DNA from 2 places in the Holzapfeliella sp. JNUCC 72 genome. Region 1 is predicted to be linked to the other one. Evidence: predicted binding sites of a transcription regulator. Region 1 holds the regulator's gene; the other holds the start of a gene.
What was found. The regulator HrcA, encoded in region 1, represses chaperone genes, less so after heat shock. The targets are predictions, from matches to a motif close to TTAGCACTCNNNNNNNNNGAGTGCTAA.

Region 1 (12,951 bases):
AAATTTAGCTCTAAAAACACCCTTAAAATCAAATTTAATTCGTAAATTGATAAGTTGAAGTATGCTGTTAATTGTTTTAAGTCCGTTGTTTTCAAATCATGATGTTGATAGAAATACTTCAACACTTCGCGAAACTTGTCTTGAGATGGCATCTGTGTGAGATGTAAATTTTTGATTTGACCGTAAAAATAAACTTGTTCAATAGCTGATGATGAAAGAACCGCTTCTAATTGCTGATTATTTAATGGCTGATCCATTATAATAATTGTCTGTGATTTTGGGTTGCTAGAACGTAACAAAACAGCCTGGTCATCATCTATATTCAGTTTTTCCTTAAATGCATTTAGTTTTTCTTCATTGAAAAAGCCAAAAGTACCTTGCACAGCCATAATTTGATTAAACTGATAATGGCGACAGTCAATGACCTGTTCTTTTTCAAATTCAAGATGCTTGAGCATAAGTTGAGGGGTTACTTTGCCCTTCCATTCATTCTTGGATAATTCACCATATAAAATGCCTTTTTCCTTGAACGTATTGAGGTCAACATTTGGATAATTAAACCCAATTCCCGAAACTTGCATCCCTTTTGAATTAAGCATCGTAAATTTCAAATGATCTTGTGTTTGTCCAATCTTTCTAGCAAAAGAAATGTGTGGGGAATTGATTTTGAATAGTGGCATTTCAAAGTTGGTCCCGAAAGGTCCAAGAGCTGAGATTTCTTTGAGTTGCTCTAAGGTTAAATCATCAGGCGTGAGTGAGCAATCAAATAATTGTTCACTATCTTGACTATTAAGTGAAAAACTGGCTTCAAATTTTTGAATTAAGTTATCTAGCTTATCTTCCTCAACAGACAAGCCACATGCCATGTCGTGACCGCCAAATGAGACCAGTTCTGATTTGATTGGTGTAAGTGCTGTAAACAAGTCAAAGCCTTGTATACTACGACCAGACCCTTTTAAAACACCGTTTTCAGCTTTAGTCAATAAGATAGCAGGCTTTTGCGTTTCTTCAACTACTTTATTGGCCACAATTCCCAAGATACCCTCATGCCAACTTTCTTGATAAATAATCAATGTGTTTTGATTTTGATACTGCGTGCTTTTTGCCAGTTCAAGCGCTTCTTTGGTTGTTGTCACAACTAGTTCTTTTCGCTTAATATTAATTGTTTCGATTTCTTTAGCTAGTAATTCGCAGGTTTCAGGATTATCATTCAGCAACAATTCGACTGCTTTCCCTGCATTTTCTAGTCGTCCTAGTGAATTCAGTCGTGGTGAGATGACAAACCCAATACTAGTTTCATCTAAGTCATCTAAATTAGCCCCTGATTCAACTAACAGCTGTCTTAATCCCAATCTTTGCGTGTTTTGTAAAGCTTCAACACCAAACTTCAATAGCGTATGGTTTTCTCCTGTTACCGCAACCATATCAGCTATCGTTCCAATAGCTACTAAATCAAGCAGTTCATAAGCAGTCTCGCCCAACAAGGCACAGCATAACTTAAAGCTAACACCCACTCCAGCTAAATCATCGAAAGGATAAGCTTGATTCGCTAATCTTGGATGAATAATCGCTAACGCATCGGGTAGGACTTGAGGTAAATTATGATGATCAGTAATAATGATATCAATACCTTGCTCATTCAAGAATTCAACAGCCTCTTTTCCACTTACCCCGTTATCAACGGTAATAAACAGCTGTGTTCCTTCATTAATCAACTTTTGATAACTGGCTTGATTGGGACCATACCCTTCATTGAAACGATTAGGAAGATGATAATTTACATTGGCACCCATAATTTCAAGCGTTTCTACCAAAATTGCCGTACTTGTGATACCGTCTGCGTCATAATCACCATATACTGTAATTTGCTCTTGAGCATCTATTGCTTGATGAATACGATCAACGGCTTTTTGCATATCTGTAAATAAAAACGGATCATGAATCGACTCTTCTGATGGATTAATCCAATCTTCAATTGCTTCTTTTGAAGTGAGTCCTCTATTTTCTAAGAGTGTCACGGCAATGTCTGATAGTCCTAGTTCTGACCGAGTCTCAGAAGAAATCTTAGTCAACGGTTCTTTTTGTTTGAAATCCAAGCTAGTTTAACCCCTTTTGCTTATTTTAAATTAAATGTGGCTAATTCAGATTGCGTAGCGTCTTTTGTCTCAATCAACTCACCGCGAATTGCCCAACGATTAACCCCGCCATCTGCACAAGTTATTAGTGTCACAATGGCATTATCTGTATTATCAACAAGCCATACCGCATATGGATCGACGACTTCTTTTTGATAAATCTTGTAAGTGTATACTTTATCTAAATCGGTTAAATAAACCAATTCACCTAGTTTGACTGATTCTAATGGCGAAAACAAAAGTCCTTTATCTGTCATATAATGTCCAGCAATGGGATAATTACCAACCCCCATTTGCTGGTCTTCACGCATCGTTCCACCACCAGAAGACAATGCAGCATCACTCAGGCCTTTTGAAACCGGTAAGTTCATATTGACACTAGGTATAGCCATTAATCCAATAACTTGTGTCTGATTATGAGTTAATGACTGTCCTACCTGATTAATATCTAAACTTTTAACTTTAGAAAAATCATAATCTTCACTCTTAGTTTGCATGTTTTTTTGAATTTGTTCCTTAGTCACAGAAGTTCTAGCCACTTCAGTATTATGAGAAACAATGCTACTTTGAATGGGCTCATTAAAAATTAAAGCAATGCCGACAATTAATAACACTGTTGCAAATAAGTACAACAAACCTCTTTTAAATTTTTTCATTAGCAACTCCATTAGTATCAGTTTTCAACCTAGGTATTATATCATTAGTCTTTTAAAATAAAAAATCCTCTTTAGGCAATCTAAAGAGGATTAAAGCTTTTATTTTTCGTCGTCACTCATTTTTAGTACACTCATAAAGGCTTCTTGAGGCACATCTAGTTTTCCAACGGCCTTCATACGTTTCTTACCGGCTTTTTGTTTTTCAAGCAGTTTCATACGACGGGTAACATCCCCACCATATAGTTTAGCTGTAACATCTTTACGGTAAGCTTTGATAGTAGAACGTGCGATAACTTTATTCCCAATTGAAGCTTGAACAGGTACTTCAAATTGCTGACGTGGAATAACAGATTTTAGTTTCTCTGTAATGGCACGACCACGAGCTTGAGCAAAGTCACGGTGAACAATGAAACTCAAGGCATCGACTACTTCACCCGCAAGTAAAATATCAATCTTAACTAGGTCACTTGGACGGTATCCACATAACTCATAATCAAGAGAAGCATATCCACGTGTATTTGATTTTAGTTCATCAAAGAAATCAAACACAATTTCAGATAGTGGAATTTCATAAATAACGTTAACACGGTTAGCATCTAAGTAATCCATAGTAACGAAGTTACCACGTTTTCTTTGAGCTAGCTCCATTACAGGACCAACATAATCATTTGGTACCATAATTTCTGCTTTAACGTAAGGCTCTTGAATTTCACGAATATCACTAGGATCAGGCATATCTGCAGGGTTAGCAACCGTTTTTTCTTCACCATTTTGAAGCTTCGTATGATAATCCACAGATGGTGCTGTCATAATTAATTCTAAGCCAAATTCACGTTCTAGACGTTCTTGAATAACATCCATATGAAGTAATCCTAAGAATCCACATCTAAAACCAAACCCTAAGGCTTGAGAAGTTTCAGGTTCAAACTCAAGCGCTGCATCATTTAACTGTAAACGTTCTAAAGCTTCTCTTAAATCATCGTATTTAGCATTTTCAACTGGATACATCCCTGAATAAACCATAGGTTTTGCTGGACGGTAACCAGGTGTTGGTTTAGTCGTTGGGTTGTTAGCTAGTGTCAACGTATCACCCACGTGCGTATCACGAACAGTTTTGATGTTAGCCGTTAGATAACCAACATCACCTGCAACTAAACGATCACGACTAACAGCTTTAGGTGACAACACACCTACTTCTGTTACTTCGTATTGTTTACCATTACTCATAACTTCAATCATATCACCGGGTTTAACGATTCCATCTTCAACTCGGACTGATAAAACAACCCCTCGATACGAATCATATACAGAGTCAAAAATCATCGCCTTCAATGGTGCTTCAAAATCACCTTGAGGTGCAGGAATGTCAGTTACGATACGTTCTAGTAACTCTTCAATTCCTAACCCACTCTTAGCTGAAGCAAGCACAGCATCTTGTGCATCTAAACCGATTGTATCTTCAATTTCATCTTTAACACGATCTGGATCTGCTGCAGGTAGATCAATTTTGTTAATAACAGGTACAATTTCAAGGTCGTTATCTAAGGCCAAGTACACATTAGCTAGTGTTTGTGCTTCAACACCTTGAGCCGCATCAACGACCAAAACAGCTCCTTCACAAGCTGCAAGTGAACGTGAAACTTCATATGAAAAGTCCACGTGACCTGGTGTATCGATTAAGTGGAAAATATAGTCTTTACCATCTTTGGCACGATACTTTAACTCAACTGAGTTCAACTTAATTGTAATGCCACGTTCACGTTCTAGTTCCATACTATCTAGAATTTGAGCATGCATTTCACGCTTTGACACTGTATCTGTCAGTTCTAAGATGCGGTCAGCTATTGTTGATTTCCCATGATCAATATGGGCAACAATAGAAAAATTTCTTATTCTTGATTGATAATCTTTTAATTCTTCTAAATTCATGTGTTCTCCTCTATTACTTCTGTTCTTTATTATAGCAAGTATCCGAAATGGTCACAAACAAAAAGAGAAGATTAAGATCTTCTCTTTTTTAGAATTCACATAAATTTATCTTTTACTTTTTCAAAAAAGTTTTTGTCTTGAGGTTGAATGTCTTCCCCGCCAGCTTTAACAAAGTCGACTAAGGCTTTCTTTTGATCCTCATTCATTTTCTTAGGTGTCACAATTTTAACTGTTGTTTCTTGGTTACCTGTTCCATGTCCGTTCAATTGCGGAACACCTTTACCGTTTAACCTAAAGGTTGTTCCTGTTTGTGTTCCAGCTGGAATACGCAATTTAACTTTACCGTGAACAGTATCAACGTCAATTTCATCACCAAGTGCAGCTTGAGCAAAGCTAATTGGAACAGTGTAGTAAATTGTTGTTCCTGAACGTTCAAATGTCTTACTTGGACGAACACGTAAAACAATGTATAAATCACCGTAAGGCCCGCCATTAGCACCAGCTTCACCTTGACCAGTTAAATGAATTTGTTGGCCTTGGTCAACACCTGCTGGAATATTAACTTCAACAGTGTGTCTTTGTTTAGTTGTTCCTTTACCATGACAGTCTTCACAAGGTGTTTCAATAATCACACCTTGACCGTGACATTCATCACAGGCAACTTGTTGACGAACCATACCAAGCATTGTTTGACGATCTACGGTCATATGACCTGAACCATGACATTTTTGACAAGTTTTGGTTGAAGTACCTGGTTTTGCACCCTTACCATCACAAGTCTTACATGTTTCATCACGATCATATGTGACATTTGTTTTCTTACCGAAAATTGCTTCTTCAAACTCAAGTGTCATGGTGTAATCTAAATCATGCCCTTTTCTTGGTGCAGTTGGATCTTGTGCACGGCCACCGCCGCCAGCTCCACCACCAAAGAATTGGTTAAAGATATCTTCAAAACCGCCAAATCCTTGGGCACCGCCACCAAAACCACCAGCTCCGCCTTGCGCACCACCATTAACACCTGCATGACCATAATTATCATAAGCAGCGCGTTTTTGGGAGTCGCTCAAGACTTCATATGCTTCACTAACTTCTTTGAACTTTTCTTCAGCATCCTCAGAATCATTCAAATCAGGGTGGTATTTTTTAGATAGTTTACGATAAGCTTTTTTTATTTCGGCTTCCGATGCATTTTTAGAAAGACCCAGGACTTCATAGTAATCTCGTTGTTGTGCCATAAAATTCCTCTTTCATTTCTATAAATGAAAAAAGTCAAATTGACAATTTGACTTTTTCATCGTAATTGTTATTTATCTTTATCAGGGTCTACTTCACGGAAGTCACCATCTACGGTGTCATCGTTGTTTGCTTGACCTGATTGTTCGCCACCTTGAGCTTGTTGGGCTTCTTGTGCTTGTTGGTATAGTTTTGTTGTAAGATCTTGAACGATTTGGTTCAATTCATCTTTTTTAGCTTTCATTGCTTCTAAGTCATTGTCAGATTGTGCTTTTTCTAAAGCTTCTTTAGCTTCTTTAGCTTTTGAAACTTCTTCTTCAGAAACTTTGCCATCTAATTCTTTCAATGTCTTATCAGTTGTAAAGATTAATTGATCAACTTCATTACGTAAGTCTACTTCTTCTTTACGTTTTTTATCTGCTTCAGCATTTTCTTCAGCATCTTTTGTCATACGTTCAATTTCTTCATCTGATAGACCTGATGAACTTTGGATTGTAATTTTTTGTTCTTTTTGAGTACCTAAGTCTTTAGCAGATACATTTACAATACCATTTTTATCAATGTCGAATTTAACTTCGATTTGAGGAACACCACGTGGTGCTGGTGGAATATCTGTTAATTGGAAACGACCTAGCGTCTTGTTGTCAGCAGCCATTGGACGTTCACCTTGAAGAACGTGAATGTCTACAGCTGGTTGATTGTCAGCAGCTGTTGAGAAGACTTGTGACTTACTTGTAGGAATTGTTGTGTTACGTTCAATCAATTTAGTTGAAACGCCACCCATTGTTTCAATACCTAATGATAATGGTGTTACGTCAAGAAGAACAACATCTTTAACGTCACCTGAAATCACACCACCTTGAACAGCAGCACCTAAGGCAACAGCTTCATCAGGGTTGATTGAGTGATCAGGTTTTTTACCTGTCCAGTCTTCAACAGCTTTTTGAACTGAAAGAATACGTGTTGAACCACCGTTTAAGATAACTTTGTCAACTTCATCTTTTGAAAGTCCAGCATCTTTTAGTGCATTTTCAACTGGGATTCTTGTTCTTTCAACTAATTCAGCTGTAATTTCGTCGAATTTAGCACGAGTTAAAGTTGTTTCCAAGTGTAATGGACCTGCTTCACCTGCTGAGATAAATGGCAAGCTAATTTGAGTTGTTGTTACACCTGATAAATCTTTTTTAGCTTTTTCAGCTGCATCTTTTAGACGTTGTAATGCCATTTTATCTTTAGATAAGTCAATACCATTTTCGTCTTTAAATTGTGCAATCAACCAATCCATGATTGCTTCATCAAAGTCATCCCCACCTAAGTGAGTATCACCATTTGTTGAAAGTACTTGGAATACACCGTCACCTAATTCAAGGATAGAAACGTCAAATGTACCACCACCCAAGTCATAAACAAGGATTTTTTCGTCTTCTTCGGCTTTGTCTAAACCATAAGCTAAAGCACTAGCAGTTGGTTCGTTAACAATACGTTTAACATCTAAACCAGCAATCTTACCAGCATCTTTTGTTGCTTGTCTTTGTGAATCGTTGAAGTAAGCAGGCACTGTAATAACAGCTTCTGTTACTTCTTCACCTAAGTAATCTTCGCTGAATTTTTTAATGTGTTGTAAAATCATTGCTGAAATTTCTTGTGGTGTATATGACTTGTCACCAACAGTTACTTTGTAACCAGCTTCACCAATGTGACGTTTGATAGAAGAAATTGTGTCTGGGTTTGTAATTGCTTGTCTTTTAGCAACTTCCCCAACTTGAATTTCACCATCTTTAAAAGCAACAACAGAAGGAGTTGTACGGTTACCTTCTGGGTTTGCAATAATTTTTGGTTCTTTACCTTCTAAAACAGCAACTGCTGAGTTAGTTGTTCCTAAATCAATACCAATAACTTTTGACATAAATCAATAACTTCCTTTCGAATTTCTTAGTTTGCAACGCTAACCATTGCAGGTCTTAAAATACGATCTTTAAATAAGTATCCAGGTTGATAAACTTCAACAACTGTATCTTTTGGATGGTTTTCAGTTGCTTCAACTGTTTGGACAGCTTGGTGATAATTTGGATCAAAAGGTGCACCTTCTGCTTCAACTTCTGTAATACCTTTATCATTTAAAGCTTTCATTAATGCGTTATAAGTTAATTCAATCCCTTTTTTCAATTGGCTTGAAGCCTCATCGTCAGCTTGAACTTGTAGGGCTCTTTGTAAATTGTCTAAAGCTGGCAAAATTTCTTTTGCAAGGCTTTGACCTTCATATTTACTGAATTGAGCGAGTTCTTTTTGTTGACGTGTTTGAATATTTTGGATTTCAGCTTGTGAACGCAAGTATTTATCTTGTGCTTCTTCAAGCTCTTGTTGAAGTTTTTCAACTTCTGAAGGTTCTTCTGCTTCAACAACTTCTTCCGTTGTTTCTTCAACAGGTTCTTCGGTTGTATTTTCTTGTTTAATATCTTTTTCTTCGTTAGACACTGTCATCCTCCTTATCTAAACTTGCTATAATAATCTAGTAATTGATCTGCAAGTTCTTCTTTGAAGTAGTTCATTAAACTAATCATCTGTGAATAGGGCATGTTTGTTGGCCCTAGTAAAGCGACAATTCCATTTCCAAAGTCACCGACTTCATATGTAGCCGTCAATAGACTGTAGTCTTTCAATAAATCAAGCGGTAGCTCATCTCCTAAACGGACATGAACTGAAAATGCTGGATTGTTTAGACTATTTTCATGAATTAAATCTGAAAATATCTCTGGATGACTAAGCAACTGATAAAGTGACTTCAAATTATCCAAGTCATCAAAACTAGAATAATTGTTAAGGAGATTCAACTCACCATTAACGAATAGTTGATCAGTTTCAGTTGGTTTGAAAACATCCTTCAATAATTGAAGAAGAATCAAACTAGCTGTGTCCTCTTCAATACCGAGAATTGACATGAACTTCCCAGAAGAATAACTTGATACTTCATGTAAAGTTTTGCCCTTAACTGCCGTATTGATTTTCTCAACTAATGATTCTAGTTCTTTACCCGATACATCCTCAGGTAAGCGATAAAGCTGATTTTTGACGTCGCCATCGCTGGTGACCAAAATTGCCATCATTTGATGATTAGAAAGTGGCACGATGCGAAATTCAGTAATTCTGCAAAACTGAATTTCTGGACTAGCTACAAAAGCTGTATAACTAGTCAGATCAGATAATATTTTTGCCGAACGAGATACAATATCGTCAATTTTTTGAAATTGATGATTAAAATCCATTTGCAGTTTTTCATGCAAGTTTTCTGGCATATCTGTAGGCTGTAATAAATAATCTAGATAATAGCGATATCCCTTATTTGATGGGACACGACCAGAAGATGAATGTGTTTTTTCGATTAATCCTAATTCCTCAAGCTTAGCCATTTCATTTCTGATAGTGGCTGAAGAAACTTGAATCGTTAGTTCATCCATCAATGTCTTTGACCCAACAGGCTGTTGTGTCTTGTTAAAGACATTGATAATCATCTTTAATATTAGTTCTTGTCGTTTTGATAACATAGCGTCACCTCTTCGAATTAGCACTATTAAATTACGAGTGCTAACTATTAGAATATAACAACTAAATAGCAGAATGTCAAGATGACAGCTAAAATTATCAAGCTATTTTTTTAAGGTTTTGAAATAGGCTTTGCTATTGGCTTCGTCTTGGTTCAATTGTTCAATTAAAGCATCGATTGAGGGGTACTTTTCTTCTGGTCGAAGATAGTGATACCATCTCACATCAACAATTTCATCATAAATATCTTCATCAAAATCAAAAATATTGACTTCAACGGATAAATCTTTCACATCATCAAACGTAATGTTATAACCAACACTTGCCATCCCTTGATACCATTGGTTATGAACCTTCAATTCAACAGTATAGGCACCTGAGGCTAGGCCAACTTTATCTTCACTAGAAGCAATATTAGCCGTTGGAAATCCCAGTTTTCGGCCACGTTTGAACCCATGAACGACTTGTCCAGATGTCTGATAAATTGAATCTAGTAATTCATTAGCCTGATCGACGTCACCTTTTTCGATCAATCGACGAATTCGAGTTGAACTAACTTTTTCATTACCTTTGTTGTAACTGTCGACTTCATAAACATCAAACTTATTTTGAGCTAACTGTTTTAGCAATGACATATTAGCTACTTCTTTTTTTCCAAAAGTATAATCAAATCCTGCAACAACTGCTTTAACATTTAATTTAACCAGAACATCGTTGATAAATTCATCAGGTTGAACCTTAGCTAGCGGGCCATTGAAATTGCCAATATAGAAGATATCGACCCCTGCTTCATTCATCAATTGCTGTTTTTCACTTGTTGTAGTAATTAACGGCACAGTAACATCAGCTGGACCATATATTTTGCTAGGGTGCGTATTCATTGTCATAACAGCTAATTTCAAGTTTTGCTCTTGAGCAACTTTTTGACCTTTTTCAATTAATTGACGATGACCTAGATGAACACCATCAAAAAATCCAAGAACCAATACAATTCCTTGAGGTTCGACAATTTGATTATTAACTGGATAATCTAGTTCGTAACTACGCATACTTATCCTCCCTTATCGGTTAACTATTTTGAAGCAACATCATTTCCGGACGATAAAGTGGCGGATGTTTAACGTCTTTCTTGTAAATCGCTTTTATTTTTCGATTATGATACAAACATAGACGTTCTACGTCAATTGGAAATTTAAGTTTGGCACCATTTTGTACCATTTCAAACTCTTTATCGCTTAAATGGTAAGCCGGTTGATCTTCAAAGAAACGTTCAAGAGGTACCACATAATCAGGTGCTTTTTCAGGTTGTTCTTTTAAAGTCTCTAATAAAACAGCATCTTTCAACCCGAATCCAGCACTTTTAGCACGGGTCAATGAGCTCATAACAGCAGGAACGCCAAGAATATCGCCTAATTGTTTAATTAGTGTTCTCACATAAGTTCCCTTTGAACAAGTAATTTCAAATTTAAATCGTTGCTGCTTGTTTTGTTCATCGTAAGTAGATTGTCCTATTTTGGCATATTTAGATACCTTAATATGGCGAATTGGGCGTTCAACAGGAATGTTGTTTCGCGCATAATCATATAATCGACGCCCTTTAATTTTAACGGATGAATACATTGGCGGTAGTTGTTCAACATCCCCTGTTAGTTGTGCCATCGCTGCTACAATTTCTTCTTCTGAATAGGGGGTCTCAACATCTTGTGATTTCGTCACTTCACCATCTAAGTCTTCCGTATCAGTTTCAAAGCCTAAAATGGCTTCACCAATATACGTTTTATCATGGGTCTGCATCAAATCGATGATTTTAGTTGCTTGTCCAATCGCAATTGGCAAAATCCCTTCTACTGATGGATCTAAAGTACCACCATGACCCACTTTTTTCATTTGAAGAACGCGACGCATATCACGAACGCAGTCGGTACTCGTCATCCCCTTAGTTTTATATAAAACAATTACACCACTTAACATATCTTACTTAACCATCCTTTATTATAAAAAAAACGCCATAAAATGGCGTTTTTTAGTCTTTTTGATTTAATTGACGAATCAAAGCATCAATTTTGGCACCATAAGCAACAGAATCATCTTTTTTAAAGATTAATTCAGGAACTTTAAACGTTGTCAAATTACGCCCTACTTCGTGACGAATTAAACCTGTTGATTTTTTAAGTCCTTCTTCAACTTTTTGATTGTCAGATGCCTTATCAGACAAAATACTATAGTAAATAGTAGCTTGAGATAAATCACCCGTTAGTTCAACATCAGTAACCGTAACGTCTTTAACTCTAGGGTCTTTAACGTTTTTTCGTAATACTGTTGTGACTTCACGTAAAATTTCTTGTTGCACACGTTCAATACGGTGTTTCATTGGAATTCCCCCTTTTATTTAACAGGAACTTCTTCCATGACATAAGCTTCAATTTCATCATCAACTTTGATGTCATTGTAGTTTTCAATCATCAAACCACAGTCAAAGCCTTGATTTACTTCTTTAGCATCATCTTTAAAGCGTTTTAGTGAAGATAATTTTCCTTCGTAGATAACAATACCATTACGGATTAATCTTACACCACTATCACGTTGAATTGAACCGTTAGTTACGAATGCACCAGCGATAGTTCCAAGTTTTGAAACGTGGAATGTTTCACGAACAATTAAGTTACCTGTAACTTTTTCTTGGAATTCAGGATCTAGCATACCCTTCATAGCTGATTCAATTTCATCAATAGCTTTATAGATAACACCATATAGACGAATATCAACGTTTTCAGTTTCAGCTTGTTTTCTTACTTGTTGTGTTGGACGAACATTAAATCCGATAACGATAGCATTACTTGCAGTAGCTAATGTTACATCACTTTCATTAATAGCCCCTACACCAGAGTAAACGATATTAACTTTAACGCCTTCAACTTCAATCTTTTGAAGTGATCCAGCTAAAGCTTCAGCAGAACCTTGTACATCGGCTTTGATAATAACATCAACTTGTTTCAATTCGCCTTCTTTCATCGTATCGAACAAGTTATCTAGTGTAACACGGCTATTGTTGTTACGTTCTTCAACTAATGCACGTTTTGCACGTTCTTCACCAGCTGCACGAGCAGTTTTTTCATCTTCAAATACTGCGAAACGATCGGCTGAATTTGGCACACCATTAAGACCTGTAATTTCAACTGGTTCTGATGGATGTGCTTCTTTAACACGACGACCGCGGTCGTTAGTCATAACACGAACACGACCAAATGTATTACCAACAACAATTGGGTCACCTACACGAAGTGTTCCTTGTTGAACTAGTAATGAAGCTACTGAACCTTTACCTTTATCAAGACGTGCTTCAATAACTGTACCAACTGCTTTTTGTTCTGGGTTAGCGTGTAATTCCATCACGTCAGCTTGTAATAGAATCATTTCTAGTAAGTCATCAACGTTTTCACCAGTTTTAGCAGAAA
Region 2 (12,951 bases), 360 kb from region 1:
TATCTCTCCGTTAATTTTATACCTAAATGATCATAGGCCTTGGCGGTAACCGAACGTCCTCTAGGTGTTCTTTTAATAAACTCTTTTTGTAGTAAATAAGGTTCGTAAATAGTTTCAACGGTTTCTTGATCTTCACCGATATTAGCTGCTAGTGTTTTGATGCCGACAGGACCACCCTGATAGGTTTCAATCATCATCATTAACAGCTTACGGTCAACTTGATCAAGTCCTGCTTCATCAACTTCCAACTGATCCAAGGCTTGCTGTGTTGTTGCTAGACTAATTTCTAATTCTTCTTTAACTTCTGCAAAGTCACGCACTCGCTTTAATAAACGGTTACTAATACGAGGGGTTCCTCTTGAACGTTTTGATAGCTCGTGAGCAGCAGCTTCACTAATTTTAGAATTAAAAACCAAAGAGGAACGCTCAATAATATGCTGTAAGTCTTCTTCTTCATAATAATTCATATGTTCTATAATTCCAAAACGGTCTCTTAATGGAGCCGATAATTGCCCAGCTCTAGTCGTCGCACCAATCAAGGTGAAAGGTGGCAGTGGAATGTGAACAGGATGAGTCCCCTCACCTTGACCAATAATGATATCAATATAGAAATCTTCCATAGCTGAGTACAAAACTTCCTCAACTGTTTTAGGAAGTCGATGAATCTCATCAATGAATAGCACATCTCCTGGATTAAGTTCCGTTAATAAAGCCACCAAGTCACCTGCTTTTTCGATAGCAGGTCCTGTTGTACTGCGTAATTTAACATCCAACTCGTTGGCAATCACAAAGGCTAAAGTCGTTTTCCCTAATCCTGGCGGTCCATAAAGTAAAACATGATCTAATGATTCTTGCCTTTTCTTTGCGGCTTGAATATAAATCGATAACTCATCTTTAACTTTATGTTGACCAATGTATTGATTTAAGTACTGCGGTCTTAAAGAAAGTTCAATATTTTTATCATCTTGGCTCGCTTCTTGATTAATTACTCGATCACTCACAACTTAGCTCCTTTCTATTTTTTTAGTAGTAGTTTAAGCCCTTCTTTAACGTATTCATCAACTTTATTCAGTTGAGCTTGTTTTAATTTTGGACTAATTTTATCAATTTCACGTTGGGTATAACCGAGTGCTTGTAGTGCTTGCAAGCTTTCATCAAATTCTTTTGAATCTGAAGTAAGTTGACTATCTGATTTATCTGAAATTGTAAATAAATCATCTTGATAGATTGCCATTTTACCTTGTAAATCAAGTACAATTTGCGAAGCGGTTTTCTTACCAATACCAGGGAATTTCATTAAATATTTGATATCTCCTGAGTCAACAGCTTCAGCAAGCCCACTGACATCTTCACTAGCCATAATTGCTAAAGCACTGCGTGGCCCTATTCCACTAACACGATTTAACAAATTAAACAATTGCTTATCTTCTAAGCTCTTAAAACCATATAGTGTGAGTTCGCTTTCTCTTACAATTTGTTCAATAAAAATCTGTGCGGACGCATCTTGCTTGTAGTGATAAGGATACGGTGTCAAAACAAGATACCCAACCCCATTATTTTCGAGCACGATATACTCGGGCTTAATTGAGACAATTGTCCCTTTTAAATATTCATACATTATTATTCTCCTATTTCGCCATCATCGCGTTGATGGCTTTGCTGAATGCGACGGAACATTTTTTCAATATCAGTTTGGCTGAAATGAATAAGCACGGGCCGACCATGAGGACAGTTATACGGATTCTTTGCTTGAGAAAGTTGATCAAGTAATGACTGTGCCTCTGACGGTTTAATATAATGATTGGCTTTAATTGCATTTTTACAACTCATCATAATTGCTGTTTTTTCTCTAAACTGTTTTAAAGTTAGTTTTGGATTATCCAAAATGGCATCAATCATTTCTCGAATCAAACTTTCTTGATTTTCAACCATCCATGTTGGGTGCGAATTAATAATAAACGTATTTCCCCCAAATGGGCGTAACTCAATCCCTAGCGTTTGCAGTTCTTCTAGATAGTTTTGAACCTTTAAATAATCTGAACTAGACAATTCAAGTGTCATTGGTGTTAAAAATGTTTGTTGGTCATTTGAGACTTCAGCAATCGTTTCACGATATTTTTCATAGTTCAAACGCTCTTGCGCAGCATGTTGATCAACTAGATACATCCCGTCATCACTTTGTGCGATTAAATAGGTTAAATGTACCTGTCCTACAAAGTATAAGTCTGGAAATGACGATGTTTTCGTTTCTTGTACTGCCTCTAACGGTTGATCTGTTTTAGTTTCCTCTTCAAAGGGATGCGTTTGAACTTGCGCTTTAACATTTTCATTCCAAGTTTTCGATAATTTAACTTTATCACTTTCATTAATTTCAAAAGACTCGTCGGCTTCTTCGATTTGATAATACTTTTGACCATTTGGATAGTTGAACTGACGCGGTTTATTTTTTGATAAGGTCAAATCTGTCTGCTGATAAGTAGGCTGAGATTTAGCTGGTCGAACTAGGTTTTCGAGTCCATCTTGAACCAAGTTGTTCTTTGCAAGTGTTTGCTTAAAAGTTCGCTCAATTAACTCTTTTAATTGGGCTTCTTTTGAAAGACGAACTTCTTGTTTAGTTGGGTGCACGTTGACATCGACCAAATTTGCGTCCATCTTGATATTCAACACAACAACTGGAAATCTTCCTACCATTAGTTTACTACCATAGCCACTGATGATGCTTCTCGATAATTGATAGTTTTTGATAAATCGACCGTTTAATAATATCGACATATAGTTACGGTTTGATCGTGTCATTTCAGGTAATGATAAGTAACCCGAAATTTCAAAATCCATATTTTCTGATGAAAATGGAATCATCTTTTGCGCAATTTGACGATCATAGATATTGGCAATATTCTTTTTTAAATCGCCATCTCCTGTTGTTTGGCTAACTCTTTTTGATCCATTAAACAATCGAAATGATAAGTTAGGATAACTTAGAGCTAGTTGATTGACAACATCAATCATCTTAGCAATTTCTGTTTTTTGTGATTTTAGATACTTTAGCCTTGCCGGCGTATTATAAAATAAATCATTCACAACCACTTGCGTTCCTTTTTTGGCAGCAATTGGCTCTTTGGACTTAATTTCACCTTTCGATATTTTAGCTTTGACACCTTGAGTCTCACCGGTATTTGTTAAAATCTCAACTTGTGAAACAGCCGCAATACTTGATAATGCCTCGCCTCTAAAACCCAATGTTAAAATATTAAACAAATCGTCTGTTGTCGTTATCTTACTTGTCGCATGACGTTTAAACGCTAATGGCAAATCATCTTCTGCAATTCCCAATCCATTATCAGAGACGATAATTTGTTTCAGTCCACCTTCCAAAAACGTAACATCAATTTCAGTTGCCTTAGCATCTATCGCATTTTCAACCAGTTCCTTAACAACTGAACTAGGGCGTTCGATTACTTCACCCGCAGCAATTTGATCACTTAATTTTTGAGAAAGCTCTCTAATTTGTGTCATCTTGCAACTCCTTACTTTTGCTAATCTTTGGACAATTGTTGTTGCCAGTCATTAATTAAATTCATTAATTCAAATGGTGTTTTATTCATTAAATTGACAGATTTAATTTCATCAATAATTTGGTTATCGATTTTTGTCATACTGTCACTTTGCATTTTGGTTTGCGTTTTTTCAATAACTGGTTCAGGTCTAAATAAGTCCATTTGATTGTCATAATCTTGACTATCTTGGTGCACATCCTGGCTTTCAAATTCTTGTAGCATTTCATTAGCTTGATTAATAACTTCTTCAGGTAATCCTGCTAATTTAGCAACATGTATCCCATAAGATTGATCAGCTGGACCTGCAATAATCTTGTGTAAGAATGTTAATTTACCATCTTTTTCACTAGCACCAACGTGAACATTTTTAAGATGTGGTAACTCTTGGTCTAAAGTAGTCAATTCATGATAGTGAGTCGCAAACAACGTTTTAGCACCTACTTTTTGATGCAAGTATTTAATAATAGCACCTGCTAGAGACATGCCGTCATAAGTAGCAGTCCCTCTTCCAATTTCATCAAACAAGATTAATGATTTAGAAGTCGCGTTCTTTAAGGCTTGATTGGCTTCGTTCATTTCAACCATAAAAGTAGATTGCCCTGAAATCAAATCATCTGCCGCACCAATACGCGTAAATACCTTGTCAAAAATGGGCAATTTGGCCGATGAAGCTGGTACAAATGATCCAACTTGATTCATAATCGCAATCAATGCCATTTGTCGCATATAGGTACTTTTACCCGACATGTTAGGACCTGTTATTAGGAAAATGTCAGTATCTTCACCCATCTCAATATTGTTAGGAATATATTGATCATTTTCCAAAACAGCCTCTACGACTGGGTGGCGCCCATCTTGTACTTCAATAACATGATCGGTTGTCAATTGAGGTCTGACTAATCTCTTATCTTCAGCTAAAATACTGAAACTAGTTAAAACATCTAAAGCCGAAATACTATGAGATAGCTGCTGTAACAATTTAATATGGCTTTTGACTTCATCGCGTAAAGCAACAAATAATTCGTATTGATAATCAACGGAATTCGTTTGTGCTTGCAAAATCAAAGTTTGCATTTCCTTTAATTCTGGCGTTAAGTATCGTTCAGAATTAGAAAGTGTTTGTTTTCGTTCATAACGTTCAGGTACTTTGTCTTTATGCGTATTGGTTACTTCCAAGTAATACCCAAAAACTTTGTTATAACCAATCTTTAGACTTGGAATATTTGTGGCTTCTTTTTCTTTTCGTTCCAAATCGGCTAACCATTTTGTCCCATTATGCATGGCATGATAATAGTCATCTAGTTGTTGATCAAAGCCTTCTTTAATTAAGCCACCTTCGGTAATTAATATTGGTGGGTCATCGACAATAGCCGTTAGAATTTTATGACCTAAATCAGATAAGTCGACTATTTCATCTGCATATTTTTGTAAAAACTCATTATCTGAGCTGTCCAATAACTGAATGATTTTTGGAATTTGACTCAATGACTGCCCTAATTGACGCATTTGACGACCATTAATGTTTCCAAAAGCAACTCGTCCGGTTAAACGTTCTAAATCATAAACATTTTTGAGTGCATCACTAATTTCTTCTCTAGTAAAGAAATCATCAAGTAAAGCTTCAACCATATTTTGACGATATTGAATATCTTTTTCTAACACTAATGGACGTTCTAACCAATGCTTCAATAGTCGGCTTCCCATAGCTGTTTTGGTCTTATCCATTAACCAGTATAGTGACCCCATTTTCTTATGAGTTTTACTAGATTGTGTGACTTCAAGATTTTGTTTAACAATATGACTCATTTGCAAATATGATTTTGCTTCATAGCTATTTGCGATTTGCAAATGAGCAAGTTGGCGTTTTTGAGTTTCAACAATGTACTGAATAAGCTGTCTTGTAGCTGACAACTCACTAAGATTATTTAATCGTTGAATGACAAATTCCTGTTCACTCACGCCTTGTGACTCAGTTACAGGAGCTGATACTAAAATATTAGCTTTTTTTAATATCGACTGCTGAGCTTGTGTGAGTTCACCAGACCAAATTACTTCTTTTGTTTGTAGTGATAGCAATTCATTAAATACTTCTTCAAATGAATCAAAGTGAGTGGTTTGGACTTCACCTGTTGCCAAATCCGAGTAACTCAAGCCATATGCTTCTTTTTCAAAAGTAACAGAAGTCAAATAGTTATTTTGAGTAGCCTGTTCTGGTTTTTCATCCATCATAGTCCCAGGTGTAATCAATTGTACGACTTCTCGTTTCACCATTCCTTGGGCATCTTTTGGGTCTTCAACTTGATCACAAATTGCCACTTTATAACCTTTATCAACTAAACTATCAATATAATTTTGAATGGCATGATGTGGCATTCCTGCCATTGGTATTCTATTTTCGGTATTTTTGTTGCGGTAAGTTAAGGTTAATTCTAGTAACTTTGCACCTAAAACCGCATCTTCTTCAAAAAGTTCGTAAAAGTCACCGACACGATAAAATAAAAACGCATCCGCATACTTTTCTTTGATTTCATAATATTGTTTCATCATTGGAGTTTGTGATTTTGCCATAGTTATCGTTTCCCTTTTTTATTTTCACTTTAATTATAACAAAAAATAAGGAACAATTTATGTCCCTTATTTAACAGATTAATTTATTTTTTTAGATGATAGCTATAAGTTGAAACAATGATATTTTCATGTTTGCTAAAGGCTTGTCTCAATCTTAATGCTGTCTGATTATGCAATGCAAATTGCCATTGTTTGTTTGGAACAAACTGTGGAATCAACACTGTAGTTGAAAAGTTACGTTGCTGTGCATTCTTTGATATCACACCAGTAAACCTAACAACAGGTTTAATAACTGAACGGTAAGATGAATGAACATCCACGAAACGGATATTCGGAAAGTCTTTTCTAAACTGTTCTTGCGTTTCACGTTCTTTGTCTGGATTTTCGTCCATTGAAACGTGCATCGCAATTACATAATCTCCAATTGATTGTGCGTAAGCAATTGCACCCTTCGTCACTTGCGTAACATTCGAAACTAGCACAATAACTGTTGAGCCATCATAATGGTGATATTTAGCACCTTCTTGTTCTAGTCGTAACTGTTCGGCAACGTTTTCATAGTGATTTCTAATTTTGTAGAAGAACCAAACTAAGAATGGCATAATCACGAATAGTGGCCAAATTTCGCCTAGACGAAAGACAATTAAAATCATCAAAATTGCAAAAGAAATGAATGCCCCAACGAAGTTAGCAAATGCTTTTGCCATCCAATGTTTAGGCTTTTCTTTATACCATTTTACAATCATACCACTTTGTGACAGCGTAAATGGAATAAACACTCCTGCTGCATACAGTGGGATTAATTTTGAAGTTACTCCACCAAATAGTGTAATTAAAATAATTGAGCCGATTGCTAGCGTTAAAATACCATTTGAGTATGCTAGTCGATCACCACGATCCATATAGTTATGTGGTAAGAACTTATCCTTGGCTAGATTTGATGACAACACTGGGAATGCTGAAAATCCAGTGTTAGCTGCAACAGCCAAAATAAAGGCAGTCGCAAATTGAATAATGTAGTAGAAAATGTTTTCACCACCAAATGTTCTGGCAGCAACTTGAGAAAGTACGGTTACTTTTTCTTCAGGTACGATACCGTACCAGTAGTTTAAGAATGTGATACCCGCAAAGAAAATCCCCAAGATAACAGCCATAATAGTTAAAGTTCCAGCGGCATTTTTAGCACGAGGCTTCTTGAAAAATGGCACCGCATTTGAAATTGCTTCAACACCAGTTAATGATGATGACCCACTTGAGAAAGCTTTTAAAACTAAAGCTGCCGTTATCCCTGGCACAACACCACCAACAGGAGATGCAGCGTGATAAGGAATTTGACCTGACATAATTTTGAATAATCCCACACCAATCATGAGTAAAATTGACCCAATGAAAAGATAAACCGGAATCATTAAGAAATTAGCAGATTCACTTAATCCACGTAGGTTTAAAACAGTTAAAATAACAATAATTGTAATTGCGATTGCAACTTGATGCCCGTAGAGAGCCGGTATTGCTGAGGTAATCGCTTCAGAACCAGCCGAAACACTAACCGCTACCGTTAATATATAGTCAATTAATAGTGCACCACCAGCAACTAATCCTGATGATTTCCCTAAGTTATCACTAGATACCTTGTAGGCCCCACCACCATCTGGGTAGGCATGAATAATTTGACGGTAAGAAATAGTTAAGGATAGTAGTAACACTAAAACAAAAAAGGCAATTGGTAGTGAATACCATATTGCAGCTGCAGAAAGTGTTACCAGCACCATTACAATTTCTTCAGTACCATAAGCCACACTAGATAAAGCATCTGAACTCAACATTGCAAGTGCTTTGAATCTCGTTAGCTTTTGGTCGCCTTCTTCATTTGATTTTAAAGGCTTTCCTAAAATCAAACGTTTAAATTGTCCCATCACGGGCACCTCCACATAATGAACTTTTTCAATAACTTCACAAATATTACGCTATTTAATCTGTAAAATCTACCATAATTTTAAAAAAATTTAAGATTTACAACAGCGTTATTGTGCCACATAAAAAAGCCTACGGCAAGTTATAACTTCCATAGGCTTCTTTTTATGAAATTTAATAGGCTACATCATACCCATTCCTGGGTTCATTGGTGCTTGATTTGTTTCATTATCTTTATCAACTTCAGTCACAACAGCTTCAGTTGTTAGCATCAATGCGGCAACAGATGCGGCATTTTGTAGAGCTGAACGTGTAACTTTAGTTGGATCAATAATACCAGCTTCAATCATGTTGGTCCATTTGTCAGTTACGGGATCATAGCCAACTTCAGGGTCTTCATTATTCAAACGTTCGACAATAACAGAACCTTCAAGACCTGCATTCGTTACAATTTGACGAACAGGAGCTTCAAGAGCAGCTTTGACGATATTAATACCTGTTTGCACGTCGCCAGTTTCTTCAAGAGAAGCAACTGCTTTCACGGCGTTAGCCAATGCAGTACCACCACCAGCAACGTATCCTTCTTCAACAGCTGCACGAGTAGCATTTAGTGCATCTTCAATGCGATATTTGCGTTCTTTTAACTCAGTTTCAGTTGCTGCACCAACTTTGATTACAGCTACACCACCAGCTAATTTTGCTAGACGTTCTTGTAATTTTTCACGGTCAAAGTCTGATGTTGAATCGGCAATTTGTTTTTTCAAGGTATTAACACGTTCTGCAATAGCCGCTTTATCGCCTGCACCTTCAACAATTGTTGTATTGTCTTTTGTTACAGTAACACGACCAGCTTGTCCAAGTTGTTCTAGTTTTGTATCTTTTAATTCTAGGCCTAAATCTTCTGTAATAACGGTTGCACCTGTAAGAGCTGCAATATCAGCTAGTTGCTCTTTACGACGATCACCAAAACCTGGTGCTTTAACTGCGACAACATTGAAGGTTCCACGAATTTTATTCAACACAAGTGTTGGCAATGCTTCTCCATCAATATCATCAGCAATAATCATCAAGGCTTTCCCTTGTTGAACAATTTCTTGCAATAGAGGCAAAATTTCTTGAATATTTGAAATTTTCTTATCAGTTACTAAAATGTATGGGTTATCAAGGTCTGCTTCCATTTTATCGTTATCAGTTACCATGTATTGTGACAAATAACCGCGATCAAATTGCATCCCTTCAACCACACTTAATTCTGTTTCAATTCCTTTTGACTCTTCAATTGTGATAACACCATCATTACCAACTTTTTCCATCGCATCTGCAATCAGACGTCCAACTTGTTCATTAGCTGCTGAGATTGACGCAACTTGTGCGATTTCATCTTTATTAGCCACTTTGTGTGACATTTTATGTAGTTCTTCAACTGCTTTTTTAGTAGCTAATTCAATTCCTTGGCGAATACCTACAGGATTGGCACCAGAAGTAACATTTTTTAGTCCTTCTTGAATAATTGCTTGTGCCAAAACAGTAGCGGTTGTTGTCCCGTCCCCTGCAATATCATTCGTTTTTGAAGCCACTTCAGCTACTAATTTAGCTCCCATGTTTTCAAAATGGTCTGCTAATTCAATTGATTTAGCAATCGTTACCCCATCATTAGTAATTTCTGGAGAACCATAGCTTTTTTCTAACACAACATTGCGACCTTTTGGTCCAATTGTTGCTTTAACGGTGTCAGCTAATTTGTTAACACCACGTAACATTGCACGACGTGCATCTTCTGAAAATTTAATTTCTTTTGCCATTTTAACTTCACCTCATTAAAAAAATTAATCAATAATTGCTAAAATATCGTTTTCTTTTAATACTAAATAATCTTCATTTTCATATTTTAAAGTTGTACCTGCGTATTTATCGTAATAAACGTTATCTCCAACTTTAACAGTCAATGGTAATCTTTGACCGTCACGAGTTCGAGCACCTTGCCCAACGGCGATAACTTCACCAACTTGAGGTTTGTCTTGAGCACTGCTTGCTAGTACAATACCTCCCACTGTTTCTTCTTTATCTTCTTTAACTTTTAAAATCACGCGATCAGCAATAGGTTTTAACATTTAATTTCCCTCCTACAATAATTAGCACTCTTATTTATCAAGTGCTAACTTCTAAATAAATAATATCATCTTTATGAAAAAGTGCAAGTTTTTAGCAGAAAAAAAGTAGAATGCTAAAAATTGCTTAAAATCCCTTATCAAGCACCGAATTATGATATGCTAAACAGTGAATAAAAATGAGGTGAAATAATGATTATCTTACAAGGAAATCAATTAGCACGCCACTTTGGTAGTGATGTGTTATTTGAAAATCTAGATATCGAAATTCAAAATAAAAGCCGTATTGGTCTAGTCGGTCCAAACGGTGCAGGTAAAAGTACACTGCTCAAAATGATTACAGGACAAGAAGAGCCTTCACTTGGTCATATTTCAACACCTAAGAATATTGAAATTGGCTACATTGCCCAAGAGCATAATTTTGACACTAATCAAACTATCTGGGATGAAATGCTTCAAGTTTTTACCCCTTTAATTGAACTAGGTAATAAAATGACTGAAGTTCAAGAACAGCTAGCTAAGCAATCTCAACCAGATGAAGAGCTGTTAAAACGCTATGATCAAATGCAGTACGATTATCAAATTAATGGCGGTTTTACTTACGAAACCGATATTAAAACCGTACTAAATGGGTTTAAATTCGATGAATCAACGTACCATCAAGAGATAAGTACATTATCAGGTGGTGAAAAAACCAGACTTGGTTTTGTGAAGCTCTTGCTTAAAAAGCCAGACTTGTTGGTATTAGATGAACCAACTAACCACTTGGATGTGGACACTTTAACCTGGCTTGAAACCTTCTTGAAAAACTATTCAGGTGCTATTTTAGCTGTTTCTCACGACCAGTACTTCTTAGACGCTATTACAACTGAAATCTATGAATTAAGCTTCAAAAAGTTAACGCATTTTACTGGTAATTACTCAAAATATGTTGAGCAACGTGAATTAATGGATCGTCAAAATCAAGAAGCTTACGAAAAACAACAAGCTGAAATCAAAAAACAAGAAGACTTTATCCAAAAAAATATCGTACGTGCTTCCACAACCAAACGTGCGCAAAGTCGTCGTAAACAACTTGATAAAATGGAACGCATTCAACCCCCTAAACATCAAAGTCAAATGACAATGAAATTTAATGTTGAAAAGCAAAGTGGTAAAGAAGCTCTCCTTATTAACCATATGAGTGTAGGATACGAAAAAAACGAACCTATGATTAATGACATTAACTTACAAGTCAACAAGCATAATCGTGTTGCTATCTTGGGAGCTAATGGAATTGGAAAAAGTACCCTACTAAAAACTTTAGTTAAACAGCTCGAACCGCTTGCTGGTAGCTACAAGTTTGGTGCTAACGTTTCAGTTGGTTTTTATGATCAAGAAATCTCACAATTTAATCCAAAAGAAACAGTTATTGATACTGTTTGGAACCGTCATCGTTTAACACCCGAAAAAGAAATCAGAAGTGTCTTAGCGAGTTTCTTGTTCGGCGCTGATGATATCGAAAAAAGCGTGGGTCAACTTTCAGGTGGACAGCGTGCGCGTCTTGCTTTGACCGTTTTATCAATGGAGAATCACAACTTCTTGATTATGGATGAGCCTACTAACCACTTAGATATTGATGCAAAAGAAGTTCTCGAAAAAGCACTTCGTGATTTTGATGGCACACTTGTCTTTGTATCCCATGACCGTTACTTTATTAACGAACTAGCTACAACTACAATTGAAGTCAAAAACAATCAGGCTTACGTCTTCGATGGGAACTACGATTACTATTTGGAAAAGAAAGAACAAATTATCAAGCCAGATGATATTGCCCTTCAACAAAAGACAACTAAAAATAATAGTGGTGGTAAAGAAGACTATGCCCTACAAAAGAAACGCCAAGCTGAACTTCGTAAAATTGAGCGTGGCATTGCCCAAGCTGAAGAAAATATTGAAAAATACGAAAGTGAAATTGCAGCTATCCAAGAACAAATGGCTAAGCCTGAATATGCTACAGACTATAGTAAAATGTCAGAATTTCAGTCAGAAATTGATGCAATCAATGAAAAATTGACAACCGAAAATGACAATTGGGAATATTGGCTAACTCAACAAGAAGAAAACGAATAAAAAGACAAGGACTAACTGTCCTTGTCTTTTTTTAATTGCGATAATTTCTTAGATCAATCACTTCATCAGCATTTTCCCAAATCATTTGATTGTGTGTTGCAATAATAATCGTCCGATCATCATTTTTGAGTGAGAGCAATAACTCCATCAATTCTTGTCCGTTTTTAGGATCAAGTGCTGCAGTTGGTTCATCAGCCAAAATAAGAGGTGGATTTTTTAAAATCACTTTCGCCAGAGCGACACGCTGAGCTTCTCCCCCAGATAATTCAAATATTTTTTGATTAAGACTCAGGTAATCTAAGTTTACTTGCTTTAGAGCTAATTTTTGTCTTTCTACTTTCTCTTGCTTTTTAATTTTTTGACCTACAAGTCCTAAATCTAAGTTATCTTTGATAGATTGAGCATCTAACAATCCAAAATTTTGAAACAAATAGCCTAACTCATTTCTAAAGTAACGATGAGCAGAAATTGACTTTAGTGACTGACCATCATAAGTGATATCGCCTTTTGTAATCTTTTCTAAATGACCAATCATGTTGAGTAACGTCGTTTTTCCACTTCCACTCGGACCGATTAAAGCATAGATTTTTCCCTTCTCAAAATTCAAATTTAAATTTGTAAATAATTCACGATTATCAAAATCCTTTGTTACATTTTCAACTTTTATCATTCTTATTTCCCCTTCATTACTG

Region 2: the regulator HrcA is predicted to act here: its motif matches at 10,172-10,198, upstream of groES (co-chaperone GroES).

What each region holds. Positions count from the first base shown of each region.
Region 1 is NZ_CM132220.1:491,633-504,583, reverse strand. It holds gene recJ (single-stranded-DNA-specific exonuclease RecJ) at 1-2,096, opposite strand, end outside; gene JNUCC72_RS02415 (class A sortase) at 2,117-2,791, opposite strand; gene lepA (translation elongation factor 4) at 2,891-4,720, opposite strand; gene dnaJ (molecular chaperone DnaJ) at 4,816-5,958, opposite strand; gene dnaK (molecular chaperone DnaK) at 6,027-7,862, opposite strand; gene grpE (nucleotide exchange factor GrpE) at 7,889-8,431, opposite strand; gene hrcA (heat-inducible transcriptional repressor HrcA) at 8,443-9,498, opposite strand; gene ribF (riboflavin biosynthesis protein RibF) at 9,601-10,545, opposite strand; gene truB (tRNA pseudouridine(55) synthase TruB) at 10,565-11,467, opposite strand; gene rbfA (30S ribosome-binding factor RbfA) at 11,520-11,867, opposite strand; partial or broken gene infB (translation initiation factor IF-2) at 11,882-12,951, opposite strand, start outside.
Region 2 is NZ_CM132220.1:855,249-868,199, forward strand. It holds gene ruvB (Holliday junction branch migration DNA helicase RuvB) at 1-1,001, opposite strand, end outside; gene ruvA (Holliday junction branch migration protein RuvA) at 1,016-1,618, opposite strand; gene mutL (DNA mismatch repair endonuclease MutL) at 1,621-3,516, opposite strand; gene mutS (DNA mismatch repair protein MutS) at 3,537-6,125, opposite strand; gene JNUCC72_RS04205 (APC family permease) at 6,209-8,041, opposite strand; gene groL (chaperonin GroEL) at 8,222-9,841, opposite strand; gene groES (co-chaperone GroES) at 9,866-10,150, opposite strand; gene JNUCC72_RS04220 (ABC-F family ATP-binding cassette domain-containing protein) at 10,340-12,259, shown strand; gene JNUCC72_RS04225 (ABC transporter ATP-binding protein) at 12,291-12,929, opposite strand; gene JNUCC72_RS04230 (DUF1430 domain-containing protein) at 12,932-12,951, opposite strand, start outside.